Regions from separate parts of the Janthinobacterium sp. Ant5-2-1 genome, predicted to be linked through region 2. Evidence: predicted binding sites of a transcription regulator. Region 2 holds the regulator's gene; the other holds the start of a gene.

Region 1 (3,373 bases), on a different contig from region 2:
GCCGTACACCTTGCGCTCGCCCGCCAGCGCCACCAGTTCCACGGTGCGCTGCTGGCCCGGTTCGAAGCGCACGGCGGTGCCGGCCGTGATGTTCAGGCGCATGCCGTAGGCGCGCCAGCGCTCGAACGCCAATGCCGGGTTGACTTCAAAAAAGTGGAAGTGCGAGCCGACCTGGATCGGCCGGTCGCCCCGGTTGGCCACCACCACGGTGGCCGTGGCGCGCCCGGCATTCAAGCTGATTTCGCCTTCTTCCAATTGGTATTCGCCTGGGGTCATGACGGACTCCTTCTCAAAAAAAAAAAACTACGGTATCGGGTGGTGCACGGTCACCAGCTTGCTGCCATCGGGGAAGGTCGCTTCCACCTGGATGTCGGGGATCATCTCGGCGATGCCGTCCATGACGTCGGCGCGCGAGAGGATCTTGGTACCGTCCGACATCAGCTGCGCCACCGACTTTCCATCGCGCGCGCCTTCCATGATGGCGGCGCTGATCAGGGCCACCGCTTCCGGATAATTCAATTTCAAACCGCGCGCCAGGCGCCGTTCGGCCAGCAGCGCGGCCGTAAAAATGAGCAGCTTGTCTTTTTCTCGGGGAGTCAGGTCCATGGTTTTCCTTGCGCTTCTTTCCTGATTAAGTGTTCCAGATGCGGGGCACGACGGCGTCGCGCCCCAGCATGGCGGGGCGCAGCAGCTGCCATGCGGTCAGCATGATGCGGCGCGCCGCCTCGCTGTCGCCGCACAGCAGGCGCACCACCACCAGCGATTTCATGTGCGTGGCGCCAAACGCGGCGCCGGCCGGCACGCCGATCTCGCGCACGGCAGCCAGCACGGCAGGCGTAACTTGTGTGCCGACGGCGATCAGGGTGGCGCACACGGTGTGGCCCCCCAATCCCAGCGGGCTGGCCATCAGTGCGCCGCCGGCCGCCAGCACGCCCTGCTCCCACCACAGCAGCTTGCCGCCGCGGCGGATCTGCACCTGCTGGCTGATGCTGCCCGTGTTGAAAACTTCGCCCGAGGCGCTGCGGCCCAGGCAGACGATGTCGCAGCCGATGTAGCTGGCGTCCGGCGCCAGTTCCACTTCATGGCGCAGGCGCACGCACGCCTGGTCGAAGAAAATGCTTTCCTGCGGCAGCCACTCGATGGCCGCGCCGCTACCGGCGCGCAGCACGATGTGCTGGCCCGAGACGTGGCCGTTGGCGCGGTACCACTTGGCCGCGCCCGGCGACGTGAGCAAGGCGCGTGCGCCCTCGCCCACCGTGGCGTCGACGGCCAGCTGGTCGCCGCCCACGACGCCGCCGGGCGGATGGATGATGATGGCGTGGCAGACAGCGTCGCCTTCCGGGTACAGGGGCTTTTGCACGCGCAGGGGGCCGCTGTGCGTGCGCTCGACGAGGCGGCTAACGCCATCGTGCAGCGCAAAGCCCAGGCGCAGGTGCGCCTGCCAGGCGCCGTGGGCGCTGGCTGGTAAATGCGTGGCTGGATGGGGACTGTCTGGCATGCGGGGCAATCGCGTAAATAAGCGATTACCTAAGCAGGATATGTGCCAGCGTCAGGGGAAGGAAAAGTGAGAATCGCGCACCGCGCTGCAGCGGACGCACCGGCATGGTGCATCGGCCGCACCGCAGTGCTTACCTCTTACGCCACGGCCAGGGTGTGCCGTTCGCGCAGCAAGGCCGTGAAGGCACCCGCCGCCAGGGGGCGGCTGAAAAAATAGCCCTGCATTTCATCGCAGCCGTGTTCCGTCAGGAAGTCGACCTGCGCGCGCGTTTCCACGCCTTCGGCGATGACGCGCATGTCCAGGTTGTGCGCCAGCGAGATGACGGAGCGGGCGATGGCCGCGTCGCTGCTGCTGGTGGTAACGTCGTCGACGAAGGATTTGTCGATCTTCAGCACGTCGATGGGAAAACGTTTCAGGTAGCCTAGGCTGGAATAGCCGGTGCCGAAGTCGTCGAGGGAAATGCCCACGCCGATATCCTTCAGGCGCGTCAGGGCCGCCACGGCCTTGTCCGGGTCGCCCATCACCGTGCTTTCCGTGATCTCGATGCCCAGGCAGGCGGGCGCGATGCCGTATTTGCGCAAGGCCGCCTCGACGAACGGCACCGTGCGGTCCTGCGCGAACTGTTTGCCGGACAGGTTGACGGCCACCTTGATGCTGCCCAGGCCCGCGTCGTGCCAGGCGCGAATTTGCGCGCACACGCTTTCGAGCACCCATTCGCCGATGGCCGTGATCAAGCCGTATTCCTCGGCCAGCGCGATGAACAGGCCGGGCGGCACCTTGCCCAGCACCGGATTATCCCAGCGCAGCAGGGCTTCCGCGCCCAGCAAGGCGCCCGTGCGCAAGCACATCTGCGGCTGGTAGTGCACTTCGAATTCATCGCGGCAAATGGCGCCGCGCAGCTGCTGCTGCATCGCCAGGCGGGCGCGGATATCGCTGCCCATGCGCTCCGTGAAGAAGGCGTAATGGTCGCGCCCCATTTCCTTGGCGCGCACCAGGGCCGTGTCGGCATGGCGCAGCACGTCGTCGAGGCTGTCGCCATCGGCCGGGCACATGGCGATGCCGATGCTGGTCGTCAGCGCCAGGCGTTCGCCGTCGACGCTGAGTTCCTCGCGCAAGCCGGCCAGGATGGTTTGCGCCAGCCCCAGGGTACGCCCCAGCAGGGCATCGTCCTGCAGCAGGATCTGGAATTCGTCGCCGCCCTGGCGCACCACCGTGTCGCCCTCCTGCACGCAGCCGGACAGGAAACGCGCCACCACCTGCAGCGCCTTGTCGCCCACGGCCTGGCCGTGCGAATCGTTGATGTTCTTGAAGCGGTCCAGGTCGAGGCACATCAGCACCACCTGCTGGCCGTCGCGCAGAGCGTTCGCGCGCGCCTGTTCGAAGCGCTCGCGCAGCAGCACGCGGTTCGGCAAGCCCGTCAGCGCATCGTGGTAGGAGAGGAAATCGATCAGGTGCTGCTCGGCCTTGCGTTCGCTGATGTCAAGGAAGACGCCGATATAGTTGACGACGGCGCCATCGGGGCCGTGCACGGTCGAGGCGCTGAGCAGGCAGGGATAGGTGTCGCCGCTCTTGCGTCGTGTCTGCACCTCGCCCGACCAGCAGCCGCTGCTGCGCAAGCCCTGACGCATGGCCTGCAGCACCGCTTCGCCCGTGTGTTCCGCATGCAGGCGCAGGATGTCCGTGCCCACCACTTCCGGCGCCGCGTAGCCGGTGATGCGTGTAAAAGCGGGATTGGCCGTGACGATGACGCCGGCCGCATCCGTGATCAGGATGGCGTCCTGGGTCGCTTCGAAGACCTGGCCCGACAGGCGCAGCAATTCTTCATTGGCGCGGCGGATCTGCACTTCGCGCGCCAGGGTGCTGGCCACCTGCTCT
Region 2 (3,373 bases):
CTGTCGTCCTGCGCCAGCGAGGCCATGATGGCCGCCACGGAGCCGGCGCCGAAATGGCGGTCCAGCGCCGCGCGCGCCGCCGCCAGCGAGGAAACGCCTGCCTGTGCCTGAAACGGCGCGGCCAGGGCCTTGATGGCCACCGGCAAGGCCTCGCCCGGCGTCGACTCGAACAGGGCCAGCAGCGCCCCCATCTGCGCCTCGGGCAGGTAGACATCGGCCAGGTCCGTGTACAGGGCGTCGGCCGCGCTGATCGTCAAGCCCGTCAAGCCCAAATACAGGCCCAGCTGGCCTGCCAGGCGGGACAGGAAATAACTGCCGCCCACGTCGGGAAACAAACCGATATTGACTTCCGGCATGGCCATGCGCGTGCGGCCCGTCACGATGCGCAGGCGGTTGCCGGGCCCGGCTTGTGCCACGCCCATGCCGCCGCCCATCACCACGCCATCCATCACGGCGATATACGGTTTCGGATAGAAATGAATCAAATGATTTAAAGCGTATTCTTCCGTAAAGAAATCTTCCAGCAAGGCGCTGCCGCCTTGCGGCGTGGCCAGGCCCGCATCGTAAAAGAAACGGATGTCGCCGCCGGCGCACAGCGCTTTTTCGCTGCTGGAACGGATCACCACTGCGTCCACCTGCGGGTCGTCGCGCCAGGCCAGCAGGGCCGCGCTCAGGGCGCGCACCATCTCCAGCGACAGGGAATTCAAGGCTTTCGGGCGGTCGAGCACGATGTGCCCCGTGCGGTTGCGGATGGAGGTCTGGACGAAGTCGCTCATGGCAGGCAGGAAAGAAGTGAAAGTGCAAACATTCTAGCCCCTGTGCGGGGAACATTGCGTTCAAAAGGTACGGGCGCAAAAAAGGGCGCAAGATGTGCGCCCTTAGTTGATCACAACTGCTGGAAGCGGGTGGCCTTAAACGGCGACGACGGCGTCTTCCTCGGAGTTGTCTGGCAGATGCTTGATCGCCTCTTTACCGTGCCCTTGCACTTTGGTTTTGTATTTCATCACTTGCCTATCGAGCTTGTCGATCAGGGCATCGATCGCGGCATACAGGTCTTGCGCCAGGCTTTCCACATAGACGGTTTTGCCACTTAAACGCAGGTTGACTTCGGCCTTTTGACGTTTTTCTTTCTCTTTGAGGTTATCCACGGTCAGAATCACGGCGATATCGATAACTTGATCGAAATGACGTTTCACGCGTTCCAGCTTCGTTTGTACGTATTCACGGATGGCTGGTGTCACTTCGAGATGATGTCCGCTGATGGTGAGATTCATACACACTCCTAAAGATGATCGGGTTCGTGCGGTCCATCCTATCCGGCCCGCAGAGGAACCGAAAAAAACTTACAAACACTTACGCAGGCTCACTGGCGGAATTTTCAACGCTTCCCGGTATTTGGCAACAGTACGTCGCGCAATCACCATGCCTTGTTCCCCCAGCATGTCCGCAATCTTACTGTCGGATAAAGGATTTTTAGGGTCTTCTGCTCCTGTCAGTTGCACGATCAATGCCCGTATCGCCGTCGATGACGCTTCGCCCCCCGCTTCGGTGGCGACGTGGCTACCAAAGAAATATTTCAACTCGAACATGCCGTGCGGGGTCAGCATGTACTTTTGAGTTGTTACCCGCGAGATAGTACTCTCGTGTAAACCCAGTGTATCAGCTATTTCACGGAGCACAAGGGGGCGCATGGCAACGGCCCCGTGCGAGAAAAAGTTCTTTTGTCTTTCTACTATCGCCTGTGCCACGCGCAGGATCGTGTCGAAGCGCTGGCGCATATTCTTGATCAGCCACTTGGCTTCCTGCAACTGTGCGCCCATGGCGCCCTCGCCCTTGCCCTGCTTGAGCAGGTTGGCATACATGGCGTTGACGCGCAGGCGCGGCATCACATCGTTGTTCAAGGTGACTTGCCAGCCATTGCGCGCGCGCTTGACGACGACGTCGGGCACCACGTAATCGGACACGTCCGAGGCGAACACGGCGCCCGGATGCGGATTGCACTGGCGAATCACCGTCTGCGCTTCGCGCAAGTCTTCATCGTCGCAATCGAGGGCTTTTTTCAGCTTGTTGAAATCGCGCTGGGCAAACCAGGCCAGGTGCTTTTCCACGATGACGAGGGCCATGCGCCGCGTCACCATGGCGATGTGCGGCAAGCGCTTGATCTGCAGCGCCAGGCATTCGGACGCATTGCGCGCGCCCACGCCGGGCGGATCGAAACTTTGCAGCAGCGACAAGGCCGTGCGCATCTCGTCGGCGTCGATTTCCAGCTCTTCCGGCAGGCGCGCCAGAATGTCGTCGAGCGACTCTTCCAGGTAGCCATTGTCGTCGAGCGCGTCGATGATCAGCTCGACCAGCGCGCGGTCGCGCAATTCGAGCACCGTCACGCGCATCTGTTCCATCAGGTGTTCGCGCAGGGTGCAGTGATGGGCTTCCAGTTGCGGGCGCGAATCTTCGTCGTCGGGCGCCTTGCCCCGGCTCGCCTCGCTCCAGTCGCTGTCACCGCCATCCACGGCAGCTGGCCCCTCGCCCGCCTCGCCGTCAAAGGTTTCCGCTTCGGCCGGCGCCGCGGGCGCTTCCTGGCCTGGCGGCTGGGGCGGCGCTTCGGCCGGTGCGGCCGTGGAACTCAAGGCCCCGTCGGACAGCAGGCGCAAGGAGCGGTCGAGCGGATCGTCGAGGCGCTCGAGCAGGGGATTATCCGTCAGCAGTTGCTCTAGTTCCTGGTGCAATTCCAGGGTAGACAATTGCAACAGGCGTATCGATTGCTGCAACTGCGGCGTCAGTGCCAGGTGCTGCGAAGTGCGCAGCTGCAATGATTGTTTCATTGGCTTACATGCGGAAGTGTTCGCCCAGATAGACCCGGCGTACCGACTCGTTCGCGATGATGTCGTCGGGGCGTCCCGACGCCAGTACCGAGCCCTGGTTGATGATATAGGCACGGTCGCAAATACCCAGCGTCTCGCGCACATTATGATCGGTGATCAGCACGCCGATATTGCGCTCCTTCAAGAAGCGCACGATGCGCTGGATCTCGATCACGGCGATCGGATCGACGCCGGCGAACGGCTCGTCGAGCAACACGAAACGGGGATCGGTGGCCAGCGCGCGGGCGATTTCCACACGGCGGCGCTCGCCACCCGACAGGGACAGGGCCTGGTTCTCGCGCAGCTTTTCAATCTGCAAGTCGGCCAGCAGTTTATCCAGGCGCTCCTCGATCTCGGCCTTCTTCAGGGGGCGGCCTTCGACGGTCTGGATTTCCAGCACGGCGCGGATATTGTCTTCCACCGTCAGCTTGCGGAACACGGACGCTTCCTGCGGCAGATAGGACAGACCCATCTGCGCGCGGCGGTGGATCGGCAGGCTGGAAATGTCCACG

Evidence for each region. The regulator sigma-54, encoded in region 2, starts transcription at its own class of promoters, with help from an activator protein. The targets are predictions, from matches to a motif close to TGGCANGNAANCTGCTTT.
Region 1: a site for sigma-54 is predicted at 1,529-1,546, ahead of ASN89_RS06455 (urease accessory protein UreD). Genes of this name have one in related genera too.

Annotation. Positions count from the first base shown of each region.
Region 1 is NZ_LNCE01000016.1:126,258-129,630, reverse strand. It holds gene ASN89_RS06465 (urease subunit beta) at 1-276, opposite strand, end outside; gene ASN89_RS06460 (urease subunit gamma) at 304-606, opposite strand; gene ASN89_RS06455 (urease accessory protein UreD) at 632-1,498, opposite strand; gene ASN89_RS06450 (GGDEF domain-containing response regulator) at 1,636-3,373, opposite strand, start outside.
Region 2 is NZ_LNCE01000035.1:73,368-76,740, reverse strand. It holds gene ASN89_RS12845 (enoyl-CoA hydratase/isomerase family protein) at 1-776, opposite strand, end outside; gene hpf (ribosome hibernation-promoting factor, HPF/YfiA family) at 912-1,274, opposite strand; gene ASN89_RS12835 (RNA polymerase factor sigma-54) at 1,344-2,822, opposite strand; gene lptB (LPS export ABC transporter ATP-binding protein) at 2,827-3,373, opposite strand, start outside.